Regions from separate parts of the Kribbella sp. NPDC051137 genome, predicted to be linked through region 1. Evidence: riboswitches for the same ligand, from Rfam matches in the RefSeq annotation. Region 1 holds a riboswitch; each other region holds the start of a gene.
The links. Region 1 has a riboswitch for ZMP and ZTP ahead of AB0M51_RS07070 (glycine hydroxymethyltransferase). Riboswitches for the same ligand answer to the same signal wherever they lie in the genome.
Positions count from the first base shown of each region.

Region 1 (4,203 bases):
CGCACCGAGCAGGAGCGGAAGAAGGCGATCGGCTTCTTCGTCGTTGCCAACAGCATCGGTATGCCGCTCGGCCCGATCGTCGGTGGGCTGCTGCTCGACCACGCCGGCTGGCAGTGGATCTTCGTGATCAACGTCCCGATCGCGTTCCTGGCCGCACTCGCGGTGACGCTGCTCGTCCCGGAGAGCCGGAGCGCGAACCGCCCGGCGATCGACTGGCTCGGCATCGTGCTGTCCAGCGCCGGACTCGCGACCCTGGTGTACGGCGTGACGAAGGCGGGCGAGACGTCCTGGTCCGACGCGGCCACGATCGTGTCCCTCGGGCTGGCCGTCGTCCTGATCGCCGGGTTCCTGATCTGGCAGCGGCGGAACCGGGAGCCGCTGATCGAGCTGCGGCTGTTCCGCGAGCGGGTGTTCACCGGCGGCGCCGTACTGCTGACGGTGTCGGTGTTCGCGATCTTCGGGCTGCTGTTCACGATGCCGCAGTACTTCCAGGGCATCAACGGCTCGGACGCGTTGCACACCGGGCTGAAGCTGTTGCCGTTCATCGGCGGGATGACCGTCGGGGCGAAGCTGGCCGAGCCGGTGGAGTCGCGGATCGGTACCCGGCTGGTCGTGATGGCCGGGTTCGTGGTGATGGCGGCCGGGTTCGTGCTCGGCGCGTTCACCGACCTCGGCACCGGGTACGGCTACACCGCGAGCTGGTTCGTGGTGGTCGGTTTCGGGCTCGGGTGTTCGATGCCGCAGGCAATGAACGCGGCGCTCGGCGTCCTCGACCCGGAGCGGGCCGGGACCGGATCCGGATTGCTGCAGGCGTTCCGTCAGGTCGGCGGGACGGTCGGCGTCGCCGTCCTCGGGACCGTGCTGAACTCGGTCTACCGGCACAACGTGGACACGACCGGTCTGCCGGCGCAGGTCGCGGACGCGGCGCAGCGGAGTCTCGCGGGCGGTCTCTCGGTGGCGGCGAAGACCGGCTCCGCGGGGCTGGCGAGCAGCGTGCGGGAGGCGTTCCTGACCAGCCTCAACACCACGATGTGGGTCTCCGGCGGCATCGCGGTCGCCGGCGCGATCCTCGCCGCCGTACTGATGCCGAAAAGAGCTGCCCGCCCCCAGCAAGCTGAGGACGGGCAGCCGGTGGTCGGCTAGGGATCAGCTGAGCTCGAGGCCCGGGTAGAGCGGGAACTTGTCCAGCATCTCGGCCGAGGCGGCCTTGGTCTTGTCGGCGACGCCGTCGGCGAGGACGTACTTCGCCTTCGACGGGGCGCCCGCGGACGTGGTGGTCGGGGTGGTCGACGACAGTACGTCGACGATCAGCTCGGCCACCCGGTCGAACTCGTCGGCCCCGAACCCGCGCGTGGTGAGCGCCGGCGTACCGATCCGGACGCCGGACGTGTACCAGGCCCCGTTCGGGTCCCGCGGTACGGCGTTCCGGTTCGTCACGATGCCCGCGTCGAGCAGCGCCGACTCGGCCTGCCGGCCGGTGATGCCGTACGACGAGACGTCCAGCAGCACGAGGTGGTTCTCCGTGCCGTCCGTGACGAGCTTGACGCCGCGCTTCATCAGTCCCTCGGCGAGCGTGACCGCGTTGTCCGCGACGTTCTGCGCGTACTCCCGGAACGAGGGCTGCCGCGCTTCGGCCAGCGCGACCGCCTTCGCGGCCATCGTCTGGCTGAGCGGGCCGCCGAGCACCATCGGGCAGCCGCGGTCGACGGACTCGGCGTACTCCGGCTGGCAGAGCACCATGCCGCCGCGCGGGCCGCGCAGCGACTTGTGCGTGGTCGTCGTGGTGACGTGCGCGTGCGGGACCGGGTCGAAGTCGCCGGTGAACACCTTGCCCGCGACCAGGCCGGCGAAGTGCGCCATGTCGACCATCAGCGTGGCACCGACCTCGTCGGCGATCTCGCGCATCTTGGCGAAGTTCACCTTGCGCGGGTACGCCGAGTAGCCGGCGATCAGGATCAGCGGCTTGAACTCGCGCGCCTTGCGGGCGACCTCGTCGTAGTCCAGCAGCCCCGTCTCCGGGTTCGTGCCGTACGAGTGCTGGTTGAACATCTTGCCGGAGATGTTCGGCCGGAAACCGTGCGTCAGGTGACCGCCGGCGTCCAGCGACATGCCGAGCATCTTCTGGTCGCCGAGCGCCTTGCGGAGCTTGGTCCAGTCCTCCTCGGACAGGTCGTTGACGTGCTTCGCACCGGCCTCGGCGAGCGCCGGGGACTCGATCCGCTGCGCCAGGATCGCCCAGAACGCGACCAGGTTCGCGTCGATGCCGGAGTGCGGCTGGACGTACGCGTGCGGGGCGTCGAAGAGTGCCTGCGCGTGGTCGGCGGCGGTCTGCTCGACGGTGTCGACGTTCTGGCAGCCGGCGTAGAAGCGGTGCCCGACGGTGCCCTCGGCGTACTTGTCCGACAGCCAGTTGCCCATCGTGAGCAGCGTGGCGGGGGAGGCGTAGTTCTCGCTGGCGATCAGCTTCAGCGAGGACCGCTGGTCGGCCAGCTCGGCCTTGATCGCGCCGGCGATCGTCGGTTCGACCGCGGCGATCACCTGCAGCGCGTTGTTGTACGCGGCCGACGCGGCGGCGGCATCGAAGGGTTGAGTCATCGTTGTCTCTCCTGCGGTTTGCAGTGGGTCGAAGGCACCCAGGCGCACGGTGCCGACGGGTTTCGCTCCCCGGTGGTTCTCCACCTTCAGCGCGCCAGTCGCGACGTCGCTCACCCTATCGTGCGCTCGAGGATCCGCTCGAAGGGAGTCGTCCTCGGAAGCGTCCCGAACACCCCGCCCCAATCGCCGGCCAGCCGGGACGCCACGAACGCATCCGCGACCTCCGGCGTCGAGTTCCTGATCAGCAACGAAGCTTGCAGGCACAGGGCCATCTGCGCGGCCAGCCGGCGCGCCCCTGCCTCTGCGTTCTCCGCGTCAGCAAGCGCTTGCAGTACGTCGTTCACGGCCGCGTCCAGCCGCTGGTCCGCGCCCTGCACCGCGGCCAGCTCCGTCAGCCAGGCGTCGAGCGACTCCGGACGGCGCAGCGCTCGCAGTACGTCGAGCGCGTTCACGTTGCCGGACCCTTCCCAGATCGAGTTCAACGGCGACTCCCGGTACAACAGCGGCAGCCCGGACTCCTCGACGTACCCGTTCCCGCCAAGACATTCCAGCGCCTCGGCCACCATGAACGGCGTCCGCTTGCACACCCAGAACTTCGCCAACGGCAACCCGATCCGCCGGAACGCCCCTTCAGCCTCGCTGCCCCCGTCGACGGCGGCGGCGAGGCGCATGGCGAGGGCTGTTGCCGCTTCGCTCTCGATCGCCAGGTCGGCGAGCACGTTCCGCATCGCGGGCTTGTCCGACAGCAGCCCACCGAAGGCGGATCGGTGGCGCGTGTGCCAGACGGCCTCGACGAGAGCGCGCCGCTGGAGCGCGGCCGACCCGAGCACGCAGTCGAGACGGGTCGCCGCGACCATCTCGATGATCGTGCGTACGCCGGCCCCCTCGTCGCCGAGCCGGTACCCGATCGTCCCGTGGAACTCGACCTCCGACGACGCGTTCGACCGGTTCCCGAGCTTGTCCTTCAGCCGCTGCAACGCGAACGGGTTCCGATTGCCGTCGGCAAGTACCCGGGGTACGACGAAGCAGCTCAGCCCGTCCGGCGCCTGCGCCAGTACCAGGAAAACGTCCACCTGCGGCGCCGAGCAGAACCACTTGTGCCCGTCCAGCTGGTACACGTCCCCGGCCGGCGTCGCCGTCGTCAGGTTCGCCCGTACGTCGGACCCGCCCTGCTTCTCGGTCATCCCCATCCCGGCCAGTACGCCGCCCTTCGCCGCGGCCGGCAGCCGGCGTACGTCGTACTCCGTGGACGCCAGGCGCGGCACCCACTCCGCCGCCAGCCGCTCGTCCGCGCGCAGCGCCGGGACCGCGGCGTACGACATCGAGATCGGGCACCCGTGCCCGGGCTCCACCTGCGACCAGAGGTAGAACCCGGCCGCCCGTCGCAGGTGCGGCGCGGGGCTGTCGCTCGTCCACGGCGCGGCCTGCAGCCCGAACCCGACGGCCTGCTCCATCAGCCAGTGCCACGACGGGTGGAACTCGACCTCGTCGATCCGGTTCCCGTACCGGTCGTGGGTCCGTAGGACGGGCGGGTTCTGGTTGGCCGGGAGGGCGTGCGCGCGGGCCTCCTCGGAGCCGGCCAGCTCGCCGATCCGGGTCAGGCCGGGA
Region 1 covers NZ_JBFBBI010000001.1:1,485,685-1,489,887, forward strand. The annotation lists gene AB0M51_RS07065 (DHA2 family efflux MFS transporter permease subunit) at 1-1,143, shown strand, start outside; gene AB0M51_RS07070 (glycine hydroxymethyltransferase) at 1,147-2,595, opposite strand; ZMP/ZTP riboswitch at 2,625-2,707, opposite strand; gene AB0M51_RS07075 (acyl-CoA dehydrogenase family protein) at 2,706-4,203, opposite strand, start outside.

Region 2 (4,203 bases), on a different contig from region 1:
CACCTGCTTCGGGTGCGGGCGGGTCACCGGCCGGTAGCCGGGCAGCGCGAGCTCGGTCGGCCACTGGAAGTCGACGCCGGTGGTCTGCATCGCGTCCTTGGTGACGTCCACCAGCACCGGGCCGGGCCGGCCGGTGGAGGCGATGTGGAACGCCTCGGCGATCGTGGTCGCGATCTCGTTCGGGTCGGTCACCAGGAAGTTGTGCTTGGTGATCGGCATCGTGATGCCGCGGATGTCCGCCTCCTGGAAGGCGTCGGTCCCGATCGCGGCGCCCGCCACCTGGCCGGTGATCGCGACCATCGGCACCGAGTCCATGTAGGCATCGGCGATCGGCGTCACCAGGTTGGTCGCGCCCGGCCCGGAGGTCGCCATGCAGACTCCGACCTTGCCGGACGCCGCGGCGTACCCCTGGGCGGCGTGGCCGGCGCCCTGCTCGTGACGTACCAGGATGTGGCGGATCTGGGTCGAGTCGAGCATCGGGTCGTACGCCGGGAGGATCGCGCCACCCGGGATGCCGAAGACGGTGTCCACTCCGGCATGTTCCAGTGCGCGGATCAGAGCCTGTGCCCCGGTCAGCTGCTCACTCATGAGTGCCTTCCCTCAGTCCTGTCACGATGTCTGTACTTATCGCGACCGATCCATCCTCGCTTGTGGCCGTTGTCCGTGCGCTTCCGGGTCGCGGATAGTCGCATTGGCAACAAAAAACCCCTTCCGCCGGGTTGGCTGAAGGGGCGCGCTCGACTCTGTGGTCGCGTCAGTCGGCGCGCCGCACAAGTACGAGGAGAATCGATCGCATGTAGGCATTATTCGCCGAAACCTGCCGACCGGGTCAAGTTCAGCCGCCTACCGTCTCAATTTCTGAGACGACCGTCTTACGAGCAGTGCCATCGTACCGTGACGGCGCTGTGATGGATCCGGGATGTTCGTTAGTCACATACTGATCTGCAGAGATCGTTTGAAAGATTTCTACCGCCCCCTCTCCAGATCGGAGTGACCCATGCGCCTCTCGTTACGTCTGCTCGTCGCCTCCGTCCTCGTCGCGCTCACCGGAACGCTGTCGCTGACGGCGTCCGCGGCCGACACCCGGACAGCGATCGTGAACGCCGCGAACGGCGAGGTCGGCCAGCAGGAGACCCCGCCCGGCAGCAACTGCAACCCGTACGGCCCGTGTGAGCCGTGGTGCGCGCACTTCGCCACCTGGACCTGGCGGCAGGCCGGCATCGACATCCCGAACTACGGCTTCACCGGCGACATCTACACCTGGGGTCAGGACCGCGGCCGCGCGCACGCCGGCAACACCGGCCTGCAGCCCGGCGACATCGTGCTGTACGGCACCGGCCCGGACAACACCGACACCAGCGTGCACACCGGCGTGGTCGTTGCCGTCGGCACCGACGGGAGAATCACCACGGTCGAAGGCAACTCCGGCAACCAGGTGAGCAAGCACGGACCGTTCGACCCGAAGCACGCCGAGGCCGCCGGCCGCCCGGCCGACATCTACGGCTGGGTCTCGGCGCAGTAGTTCCCCGGACAGGCCGGTGCGGGTACTCGTCCCACCCGCACCGGCCCCTAGGCTCTTCGGGGTGACTGATCCTTACGGCGACGAACAGCTGGTGCAGCTCTACGACCTGGACAACCCGGCCGGGGAGGACCACGCGTACTACCGTGCCTTGGCCGAAGGCACCGCGAAGGTCCTCGACTTCGGCTGCGGTACCGGTCTGCTGACGCGGTCGCTGGTCGCGCCCGGACGGGAAGTGATCGGCATCGACCCCAGCTCCACGATGCTCGGGTACGCGCGCAAGCAGCCCGGCGCCGACGCGGTCACCTGGATCGAGGGCGACCACCGCGTCGTCGAGCCGACGGGCGACGTGGACCTCGTGGTCAGCAGCGGCAACACGATGATGCACGTCGCGCAGCACGCCGACACCGTGGTCGCGTTGTCCGCCGCGCTGCGCCCCGGCGGCAGGTTCGCGTTCGAGTCCCGGAACCCGGCGATGCGCGCCTGGGAACAGTGGACGAGCGAGGCGACGTACGGCGAACGCGACACCGTCGCCGGGCACCTGAAGGAGTGGCTCGAGCTGGTCGAGATCGCGGACGGACGGGTGGTGTTCGACGCGCACAACGTGTTCGAGGACGGGCACGACGCCGTCTACCGGAACGTCCTGTACTTCCGGTCCGCCGACGAGATCACCGCCGACCTGCGCGCGGCAGGCTTCTCCGACGTGGTCGTCGACGGCGGCTGGCACGGTGAGCCGCCGGCCGCGGACTCCCGGCTGCTGGTGGTGCGGGCGACGAAGTAGGCTGGCCCTACCGCGACTGGCGAGGGTGGATCACCACCAGGGAGCTTCCGGACAAGGCGTCGTCCGCCTGGGCGTCTTCGAGCAGTTCGGAGGTCCCGATGCGTCTGCGGTACGGCATGAATCCCCATCAGGCGGCCACCCTCGAGAACGCGCCGTTCACGGTGCTCGCGGGTGCCCCGTCGTACATCAACATCCTCGACGCGTTGACCGGATGGCAGCTGGTACGGGAGGCGGCGGAGCGGTTCGGCGTACCGGCGGCGGCGTCGTACAAGCACGTGTCGCCCGCGGGGGCCGCGCTCGGTACGACGGCGGCGGAGGCGTACACGCGGGCGCGGGCCGCGGATCCGAAGTCGTCGTACGGCGATTTCGTGGCGGTGTCGCATCCCGTCGACCTGGAGCTGGCCGCGGTGCTGAAGCGGGTCGTGTCGGACGGGATCATCGCGCCCGGGTACGACGACGGCGTACCGGAGATCCTCGCGGCGAAGAAGCGCGGGACGTATCTGGTGCTCGAGATGGACCCGGCGTACGAGCCGCCGGCGGAGGAGGTGCGCGAGCTGTACGGCGTACGGCTGACGCAGGAGCGGGACGCCGCGCCGCTCCCCCGCGACCTGCCGGACGACGCGGTGCTCGGGATGATCGTGGCGCGCTACACCCAGTCGAACACCGTGGTGCTGGTGAAGGACCGGATGACGATCGGCGTCGGGGCCGGGCAGCAGTCCCGCGTCGACTGCACCCGCCTGGCCGGCGAGAAGGCGGCGCTCTGGTCCACCGAGCCTCTCACCGGGGTGACGATGGTCTCCGACGGCCACCTGCCCTTCGCCGACAACGTCGAGGTCGCACACCGGTACGGCGTCACGCACATCGTCGAGCCCGGCGGATCGATCCGCTCCGACGAGGTCGCCGCCGCCTGCGCCGCGCTCGGAATCACCTGGACCGCCACGGGGCTGCGGCTGTTCAGGCACTGAGCAGGTAGGTGCCCTCAGCAACAGCTTTGCGGACCTCGGCGGCGGTCTGTGCCGCGTCGAGACGGGTGCTGTCGATCACGTGCCGCTCGAGCTCGCCGAGGTCCGCGAAGGCGCCGTGCAGCGCGGTGAGCGCCTCGGTGTCGGTCAACTCGACACCGCCGCGTGCCTGCCCGCGCTCCAGCGTGGTGGCGAGATCCGGCCGCAGGACGACGTACGACATCTGCCACTCCCTCTCGGCGGCCGCGGCCCGGTAGGGCGGCAGGAACCACGGTCCGATGACGCCGTCCACCACGACGTCGTACCCGCCGTCGGCGAACACCGCGACCGCCGCGACGATCGCGTCCACCACCACGACGTTCTGCCGTTGCGATTCCGGCAGGTACGGCGGGATGAAGCCGGTCCGGATCGCGCGGAAGAACTCGTCGGTGGTCACGTGCACCGTCGGCCGGGCCGCGTCGGTGGCCACCAGCCGCGCCACGGTCGTCTTGCCCGAGCCGGACGGGCCGGTCAGCAGCAGCACGTCGCTCATGCCGACCGACAGTACCGATCAACCGCCCGCGACGCTCGGGAGTATCAGGAGTTCGTCGCCGTCGCGCACCTGGGTGCCGAGGCCGTTCAGGTCGCGGATGTTCTCGTCGCGGAGGTAGACGTTGACGTGCCGGCGGACCGCTCCCTGCTCGTCGGTCAGGCGCCGGCGGAGGGCCGGTTGCAGGGCGGCGAACACCTCGCCGACGGTCGAGCCGTCGGCCTCCACGCGTTCGGCTCCGCCCGCGAACGGGCGGAGCACCGTCGGCAGCCGGACAGCGATCATTCGAGCACCGCTGCGCGGACCGTGAGGATGTCGGGCAGGTGGCCGGCGACCTGGACCCAGGTGTCGCCGGCGTCGGCGCTCGCGTAGACGCAGCCGTCCCGGGTGCCGACGTACACACCCGCCGGGT
Region 2 covers NZ_JBFBBI010000002.1:379,300-383,502, reverse strand. The annotation lists gene AB0M51_RS09225 (acetolactate synthase large subunit) at 1-588, opposite strand, end outside; gene AB0M51_RS09220 (CHAP domain-containing protein) at 998-1,522, shown strand; gene AB0M51_RS09215 (class I SAM-dependent methyltransferase) at 1,584-2,300, shown strand; ZMP/ZTP riboswitch at 2,303-2,380, shown strand; gene AB0M51_RS09210 (5-aminoimidazole-4-carboxamide ribonucleotide transformylase) at 2,399-3,265, shown strand; gene AB0M51_RS09205 (AAA family ATPase) at 3,255-3,794, opposite strand; gene AB0M51_RS09200 (MoaD/ThiS family protein) at 3,813-4,076, opposite strand; gene AB0M51_RS09195 (exo-alpha-sialidase) at 4,073-4,203, opposite strand, start outside.
Region 2: linked by a shared signal. The riboswitch ahead of AB0M51_RS09210 (5-aminoimidazole-4-carboxamide ribonucleotide transformylase) and the one ahead of AB0M51_RS07070 (glycine hydroxymethyltransferase) in region 1 are both predicted to bind ZMP and ZTP.

Region 3 (4,203 bases), on a different contig from region 1:
TGGTGCCGCTGTTCGCGGGGTACGACGAGGACATCAAGGGCGGGCGGATCTTCTCCTACGACCCGACCGGCGGGCGGTACGAGGAGACCCACTTCTACAGCGTCGGATCGGGCTCGCTGTTCGCCCGCGGCGCGCTGAAGAAGCTCTACCGCGAGGACCTGTCCGAGACCGACTGCGTGACGGTGGCGATCCAGTCCCTGATCGACGCCGCCGACGACGACTCGGCGACCGGTGGCCCGGACATGCTGCGGCGGATCTTCCCGGTGGTCGGCGTGGTCACCGCGGACGGTTACCGGCGGCTGCCCGAGGACGAGGTGGCCTCCCTGGTCGACGCGGCCTGGGAGCAGCGGCACCAGCGTCCCGACGGCCCGGCCGCGCCGTCCCTGACCTGATCACCCCGAACTCACAGAGGACTCGATGAGCGTTCCTTTCTACGTCTCGCCCGAGCAGCTGATGCGGGACCGGGCGGACTTCGCCCGGAAGGGCATCAGCAAGGGCCGCAGCGCGATCGCGCTGCAGTATGCCGACGGCATCCTGTTCGTCGCGGAGAACCGGTCGCCCGCGTTGCACAAGGTGGCCGAGATCTACGACCGGATGGCCTTCGCCGCCGTCGGCCGGTACAACGAGTTCGAGAACCTGCGGATCGCCGGCGTCCGGCTCGCCGACATGCGCGGGTACTCGTACGACCGCCGTGACGTGACCGGCCGCGCGCTCGCCAACGCGTACGCGCAGACCCTCGGCGCGATCTTCTCCTCCGGCGGCGAGAAGCCGCTCGAGGTGGAGATCCTGGTCGCGGAGGTCGGCGCGAGCGCCGGCGACGACCAGATCTACCGGCTCACGTACGACGGTTCGATCGCCGACGTGCAGGGGTACGCCGTGATGGGCGGCCCGGCCGACCAGGTCGCGGACTACGTCGGCGAGCACTACCAGGAAGGCATCTCGCTGGCGGGTGCGCTCCGGCTCGCGGTCGACGCCCTGGCCCACGACGGCACCGAGGTCCGGCAGTTGACGCCGGACCAGCTCGAGGTCGCTGTGCTGGACCGGACCCGGTCACAGGTGCGCAAGTTCAAGCGGATCTCCGAGGAGACGCTGGAACGGATCCTGTCCGAGTCCCGCCCGGCCACCGCCCCCTCCGACGCCGACTCCTCCGACGCCGACTCCTCCGACGGCGACTCCTCCGAGGAGGCGTCCGACGGCGGGAACGGTGCCGGCGCCGGCTCGGCCGGTGAGTCTTCGGCGAAGGCCGAGGACGCCGGATCCACCGAGGCCCCGGTCGCCCCGCCGTCCGACGATGACGACGCACCGGTGGCCCCGCCGGAAGACCCCGACGACAACCGTCCGCTGTGACGGACCAGATCGAGAGCTCAGCCGCCACGGAAAACGTGGCGGCTGAGCTGTCTACGGCACCCGCCGACCCGGCTCCGTGGGAGTTGCTGGGGGAGGAGGTCGGGTTCGAGCGCTTCCTGTCGGTGCGCCTCCGGCGGTACCGGATGCCCGACGGGCGCGAGGTCGAGTGGGATGTGTCCGGGCGCGAGGCCGGGGTGGACGCCGGCGTGACGGTGTTGCCGTTGACGCCGGAGGGGCGGATCGTGACGATCCGGATGTTCCGCGCCGGACCCGATACCGTGGTCACGAACCTTCCGGGCGGTCTCGTCGAGCCCGGCGAGGAGGTCGCGGTGGCGGGCGCCCGCGAGCTCGAGGAGGAGACCGGGTACACCTGCGAGACCCTCGACGTGGTCGGCTGGCAATGGTCCGGTGCGTCCTCGACGTTCCGCAAGTACGTCGCGATCGCCCGTGGCTGCCGTCCCGACGGCAAACAGCAACTCGACGAGACCGAGGACTGCGTCCCGGTCGAACTCACCGTCGACGCTTTCCGCGCCGAACTCCGCAACCCCGGCGCGATGACCGGCATCGACGCCGCCTACCTCGCCCTCGACCACGCCGGCCTGCTCTGACCCGGTACTCTGAAGCCGGACCGCGACTGGCGTTGAGGTGGATGAACCACCGGGGAACGGTCTGCCATCCGGCTTCGCCGCGCGCCTGGGCACCTTCGAACGTCGAGGAGTGCGCGCATGAGTGCTGAGCTGATGATCGGGACCGACCTCGCCGCCGAGATGGTGGCCAAGGCGGCGGAGCGGGCGAGCGCCCTGCAGGAGAAGTACGGCGTACAGCCGTGCCTGGCGACCGTGCTGGTCGGCGACGACCCGGCGTCCGCGACCTACGTACGGATGAAGCAGAACCGGTCGAAGAAGGCGGGCATCGCGTCCCGCAGCGTCGTCCTGCCGGCCACCACGACCACGGAGGAGCTGGTCGCGGAGCTCACCAAGCTGTCGGAGGACCCGGCGGTGCACGGGATCCTGCTGCAGCACCCGGTGCCCGCGCAGATCGACGAGCGGGCCGCCTTCGAGGCGATCGACCCGGCCAAGGACGTGGACGGCGTGACGATGCGATCGTTCGCGGCGATGGCCTTCGGGGATCCCGGGTTCCGGTCCGCGACGCCCGGCGGGATCATGCGGCTGCTGGCGGCGTACGACGTACCGCTCGAGGGCGCGCACGCGGTCGTGATCGGCCGCAGCCCGATCCTCGGCAAGCCGGCCGGCATGTTGCTGCTGGCATCGAACGCGACCGTCACGTACGCGCACTCCCGGACCCGCGACCTCGCCGACCTGGTGCGGACCGCCGACGTGGTGATCGCCGCCGTCGGCAAGCCGAACTTCGTCCGCGGCGACTGGCTGAAGCCGGGCGCGGTGGTGGTCGACGCCGGGTACAACGAGGGCAACGTCGGCGACGTGCACTTCGCCGAGGCGGCCGAGGTCGCGCGGCTGATCACCCCGGTGCCGGGCGGTGTCGGCCCGATGACGATCGCGCTGCTGCTGGAGCAGACGGTCGACGCGGCTGAGACGGCTGTCCACGCCTTGACTACCCTGAACTAGGGTTGGGGGAGACGAACTAGGAGGCGACACGTGGCGGTACGCGCGATCCGGGGGGCCACCCAGCTGGACGTGGACGAGCGCGAGCATCTGCTCGAGCGGACCGCGGAGCTGGTGAAGGCGGTCCTGGAGGCGAACGATCTGGAGAACGAGGATCTGATCAGCATCCTGTTCACGGTCACGTCGGACCTCCGCTCGGAGTTCCCGGCGGTCGCGGGCCGCCAGATCGGGCTCACCGACGTACCGCTGATCTGCATGCAGGAGATCCCGGTGCCGCACGCGTTGCCGCGCGTCGTCCGGCTGATGCTGCACACCGAGACACCGCGTTCGCGGGACAAGATCCAGCACGTGTACCTGCACGGCGCGGTCGCTCTGCGCCCAGACCTGACCGGCGCCCAGTGAAGGCGACACGGTGACCGAACTGCGCGGCCCGGTCCGCATTGTCGGGACCGGGTTGATCGGGACGTCGATCGGGCTGGCGCTGGCCCGGCTGGGGGTGGTTGTCGAGCTCGTCGACGGCAACCCCGACAACGCGTTGATGGCCGAGCGGATCGGCGCCGGCTCGCGGCAGGTGGAGATCGAGCCGCAGCTCGTCGTGGTCGCCGTACCGCCGGATCATGTCGGCGCGGTCGTCGCCGCGCAGCTCGACCAGACCACAGCGGTCGTGACGGACGCGGCCAGCGTGAAGAGCAAGCCGCTCGCGGACGCACGCAAGCTGGCGGAGGACGTCAGCAGGTACGTCGGAAGCCACCCGATGGCCGGCTCGGAACGCAACGGCCCGCTGGCCGCGCGCGCCGACCTGTTCGACGGGGCCACCTGGGCGATCACCCCGCACGAGACCAGCGATCCGCAGGCCGTGGATCTGGTACGGCGGCTGGCCGAGGCGTGCGGTGCCCGGACGGTCGAGATGTCCGTGGCGGACCACGACCTCGGCGTCGCACGGGTCTCCCACCTGCCGCACCTGATGTCCGCGCTCGCCGCCGGGACGCTGGCCGACGCGCCGTCGTCGCACCTCGAACTGTCCGGCCAGGGCGTCCGCGACGTCACCCGGATCGCGGCCGGCGACCCCCGGCTGTGGACCCAGATCGTGTCCGCGAACTCGACCGCGCTGACCGGCCTGCTGGAGCAGATCCGCGGCGAGCTCGACCGGCTACTGGTTGCCCTCGGCAAGGAAGAGGCGGGCGAGGAGCTGACCGCGATCCTCGGCCAGGGGGTGTCCGGCGCGATCCGGGTACCGGGCAAGCACGGTGCCCCGCACATCGACCTGGTCACG
Region 3 covers NZ_JBFBBI010000004.1:699,042-703,244, reverse strand. The annotation lists gene prcB (proteasome subunit beta) at 1-392, shown strand, start outside; gene prcA (proteasome subunit alpha) at 418-1,347, shown strand; gene AB0M51_RS24555 (NUDIX hydrolase) at 1,344-1,955, shown strand; ZMP/ZTP riboswitch at 1,968-2,053, shown strand; gene AB0M51_RS24550 (tetrahydrofolate dehydrogenase/cyclohydrolase catalytic domain-containing protein) at 2,073-2,933, shown strand; gene aroH (chorismate mutase) at 2,964-3,332, shown strand; gene AB0M51_RS24540 (prephenate dehydrogenase) at 3,343-4,203, shown strand, end outside.
Region 3: linked by a shared signal. The riboswitch ahead of AB0M51_RS24550 (tetrahydrofolate dehydrogenase/cyclohydrolase catalytic domain-containing protein) and the one ahead of AB0M51_RS07070 (glycine hydroxymethyltransferase) in region 1 are both predicted to bind ZMP and ZTP.

Region 4 (4,203 bases), on a different contig from region 1:
GACTGCCAGTAGTTCGATGACGACGTACAGGATCGAACCCGCGGCGAGGCCGAGGAACGCCACCGACAACGTGTCGTTGACGAACCGCTGCCCGATGAGCGTCCCGACGAACGTCGGGCCGCCGCCGATCAGCCCGAGCAGCGCGAGGGTCAGCCAGGACGGCCGCTCGCCTGCGGCTGCGAGCGGTGCGACGATGCCGAAGCCCTCGGTGGCGTTGTGCAGGGCGAACCCGATGATCAGCAGCACGGCGAGCGACATCTCGCCGGTCGCCGCGGAGTTGCCGATCGCGAGACCCTCGGCGAAGTTGTGCAGGCCGATCCCGGTGGCGATCATCGTGGCCAGGCCGGCCGCGGCCGAGGCTGTCTGCGGCCTCAGCGCCGGATCGCCGGTCGCGGCCGCACCGGGGCCGGGTTTCGGTTGCGCCGTACGCCGCCGGGCCATCCAGCGGTCGTAGTACACCAGGCCGAGCAGCCCGATCCCCAGCCCGGCAGCCAGGACCAGGCCGTTGCCCAGCGTCGTACCCCAATGCTTGTCCGCGAGCGCGGTGTCGATCGGCTCCCAGGCGTGGGCGAGGACGTCCCAGAGCAGGAAGAGCAGGATGCCGATCGCGACCGCGTTCAGGCCTGCCTTGAGCCGAGGCGCGGGATTGCGCAGCCGGCCGATCGGGAGACCGAGATAGATGGTGAGGCCGGCGACAGCGCCGAGAACCGCGACCTGCGAGCTGGACATCAGAACTCTCCGGGAAAGGGGAACGCAGAAGTGCAGCTCGGACATTAGGTGAGGCAAGGCTGACCTCACAAGTCCTGAGCTGGAACTCCCGCTCCCACTGAGAATCCGCTGAGGAGCAAGGCGTCTGGATACGTCACCCGGAGCGGGGAGACGGTTCACCCGGACGGGGGATGGGCGGCGGTGCCGATGTCGTTACGTTCAGTCGCATGGATGAACCTGCGCGCGTCCGGCAGTGGCCGGCGTACCTGCTCGCTGTGCTGTTCGCCGGGTATGCCGCGGGGAAGGCTGTGCGTGCGTGGCAAGGGAGGCTGGGGTTTCCGGGCGGTCCGCCGGTGTCGGCTGCCGAGGCTGACCGCTACCCGTTGGATCCGGTGGTCGCCCAGTCGCTGGCTTCCGCGAGTGGCGTGCTCGCCGCCTGCATCGTGCTCGCGACCGTGACGTCGATCGGCCGGAGAATCCCGCGTCCCCTGATGCTGGTCGCGCTCACCGCCCTGGTGCTGCCCGTTGCCGCGGGCGGCGGAATCATGGCGCTGGACGGCTTCATCGGGTTGGGCGTCGGCTGGCGGTGGTACCACGGCGTACTGGGGATCGCCTGCACCGGCCTGTCGATCGACACAGCCCATTCGTACCTGCGGACGACAGGGGCCCGACGTCGACGCGTGTGCCGTTAGGCTGGGGCCGGACCGTGACTGGCGCGTGAGGTGGGGTACCACCGGGGAGCGGTCCCGTCTGGATGACGTGTGCCGTGCGCCTGGGCTTCTGGGATCGAGCTGGAGGCCTGCCATGGTTCGCCCGCGGTTGGTGGGGATCGTCAATGTCACGCGCGACTCGTTCTCGGACGGGGGACGCTACCTGTTGCCCGAGGCTGCGATCGCGCACGCCCGGGAGCTGGCCGCGGCCGGCGCCGACGTCGTGGAGCTCGGGCCGGCGTCGAGTCATCCGGACGCGGAGCGGGTGCCGCCGGAGGAGGAGATCGCGAGGCTGGACCGAGTGGTCGACGGGCTGGAAGGGATCCCGTGGGGCGTGGACTCGTTTCACCCCGAGGCTCAGCGGTGGGCGCTCGCGCGCGGGGCGTCGTACCTGAACGACATCGGCGGGTTCGCCCGGCCGTACGGCGAACTCGCCGACTCGTCGTGCCGGCTCGTGGTGATGCACTCCGTCCAGCGAACCGGACCGGCGACGCGGGTGGTGACCGACGCGGGCGCGATCTGGGGCCGGATCGAGGCGTTCTTCGACCGGCGGATCGCGGCGCTCGAGGGTGCCGGGATCGGGCCTGAGCGGTTGGTGTTGGATCCGGGGCTCGGCTACTTCCTCGGGAGCACACCGGAGCCGTCGATCGCGGTGCTGGCGGACCTCGCGCGGTTGAAGGAGCGGTACGGGCTGCCGATCCTGGTGTCGCCGTCGCGGAAGTCGTTCCTGCGGGCTATCACGGGAACGGACCTCGGGGGGATCGCAGCGGCCACCCTCGCGGCCGAGCTGTCCGCGGCCGACCAGGGCGCCGACTACATCCGGACACACGACCCCGCGGGTCTGAGGGACGCCTTGCTCGTTCGGGACGCCCTGGCCGAGTTCGATGTTTATCGGTACAGGCGCGGCATCAGAATTGGATGGTGACCGCCGTTTCACCAGGAAAAGAGGGCACAGTCATGCTCGATCCCGTCGTCGGCAAAGGTCCGCTGACCGAGACTGACCGCTTCATCTTCGAGTCGTGGGGCTACTTCCTGATTCCCGGCGTCCTGACGAAGGACGAGGCCGCCGAGGCGTACGACGTCTCGCAGCGGCTGCACGCGAGCCGCGAGCGCGAGTTCGGGCAGATCGGCCGGACCTACGAGAGCGAGCCGGTTCTCGAGCGGCTGATCGATCATCCCGACGTACTGCCGAAGGTGCAGGGCCTGCTCGGCGACCGGTTCGTGCTGCAGGCCGGCTGGAACACCATGCAGCCCGCGCACGCGGGGAACGGCGGCTGGCACCAGGACGGATCGTCGGCGTACGACTTCAAGGAAGTGGGCTACCCGGTTCCGTTGCTGCAGCTCCGCGTGTCGTACCTGCTCACCGACCAGACCGTGCCCGGCATGGGCAACATGGAACTGATTCCCGGCAGCCACCGCTCCCGGGTCGCGCTGCCGGAGTCGATCCGGAAGAACAAGGACGACATCGCGATCGGCCACGTCGTGTGCGCCGAGGCCGGCGCCGCTCTGGTGTTCCACAACGGTGTGTGGCACCGGACCTTCCGCCACGACGGCGACTACGACCGCTTCACGACCCACTACGTCTACAGCCCGCCGTGGGTGCGCCCGGCCGACCGTTTCGGCAACGACCCCGAGTTCCTCGAGCGCACCACGCCGCTGCGGCGCGCCCTGCTGGGAGAGTTCACCCGCCCGGACGCCCCGTTCGGCGCGAACTACGATCCGCTGCCGATCTGATCCGCCGATGCAACCAACTTCGCACTCGTAGGCGTGTCTAACCCGGTATCGAGGACCGGGAGGACAAATGAGTGACCGGGACGCCGCGTTCGAGGCGTACTTCGCCGCACGTTCCGACGCCATGCGCGGTACGGCGTACCTGCTGTGCGGCGACTGGCATCGAGCGGAGGACCTGGTTCAGCAGACGTTCACGAAGCTCTACCTGGTGTGGCGCCGGATCCAGCGGCACGAGGCGATGGACAGCTACACCAGGCGGACGCTCCTGCGGACGTTCCTGTCCGAGCGCCGCCGCGGGTGGTTCCGGCACGAGTCGGTCGGGTCTGCGGACACCGACCGGCCGGGGCCGTCGTCCGGCCTGGCCGACGAACGGCTCGTGTTGCTGGAGGCGCTCGCGAAGGTACCGCCGAGACAACGGGCCGTTCTGGTCCTGCGGTACTGGGAGGACCAGTCCGTCGAACAGACGGCCGAGTTGCTCGAATGCTCAACCGGAAACGTCAAGAGCCAGGCTGCGCGTGGGTTGGCGACGCTGCGCGGCCTGCTCGAAGAGGAGAGAGTGCGATGAAGGAAGAGGAACTCGGCGAGGCACTGCACGACCTCATGGTGCGGACGACTCCGCCGCCGTCGATGGACCCGGCGAGCGCCCTCGACCAGGGCCGCCGGGCGCTCAAGCGGCGCAGGATCGCGGTGACCGGCGCCGCCGCCGTCACGCTGGCGGTCGGCCTCGGAGCGGGTCCGGCACTGGTCGTGCATTACGCAGGCAGCCGGCCGGCGAGCCCGATGGTGGCCGGCGGTACCGGCACCAGCCGCCCGCTCGCCACGCCGCGGCCGGTCTCCACCGTGACCCCGAAGGCGCCCGCGACCCGGAAGTCCGGTGATCCGTGGCCGGAGGGCCAGACCGACCGTACGGCGACCGCGGGGCCGCGCGCCGATCGAGCCGTGACGCTGATGAACGAGCTGAGCTCGTCGGTGCCGGCGGGATTCACGAGTCCGAACCTGAAGTACCCGGACGGCCTGTCGATGAGGTGGCCGCAGGCGCAGTACGCGTCCAACG
Region 4 covers NZ_JBFBBI010000004.1:886,189-890,391, reverse strand. The annotation lists gene AB0M51_RS25360 (ZIP family metal transporter) at 1-729, opposite strand, end outside; gene AB0M51_RS25355 (hypothetical protein) at 936-1,400, shown strand; ZMP/ZTP riboswitch at 1,405-1,493, shown strand; gene folP (dihydropteroate synthase) at 1,513-2,343, shown strand; gene AB0M51_RS25345 (phytanoyl-CoA dioxygenase family protein) at 2,376-3,152, shown strand; gene AB0M51_RS25340 (SigE family RNA polymerase sigma factor) at 3,220-3,714, shown strand; gene AB0M51_RS25335 (hypothetical protein) at 3,711-4,203, shown strand, end outside.
Region 4: linked by a shared signal. The riboswitch ahead of folP (dihydropteroate synthase) and the one ahead of AB0M51_RS07070 (glycine hydroxymethyltransferase) in region 1 are both predicted to bind ZMP and ZTP.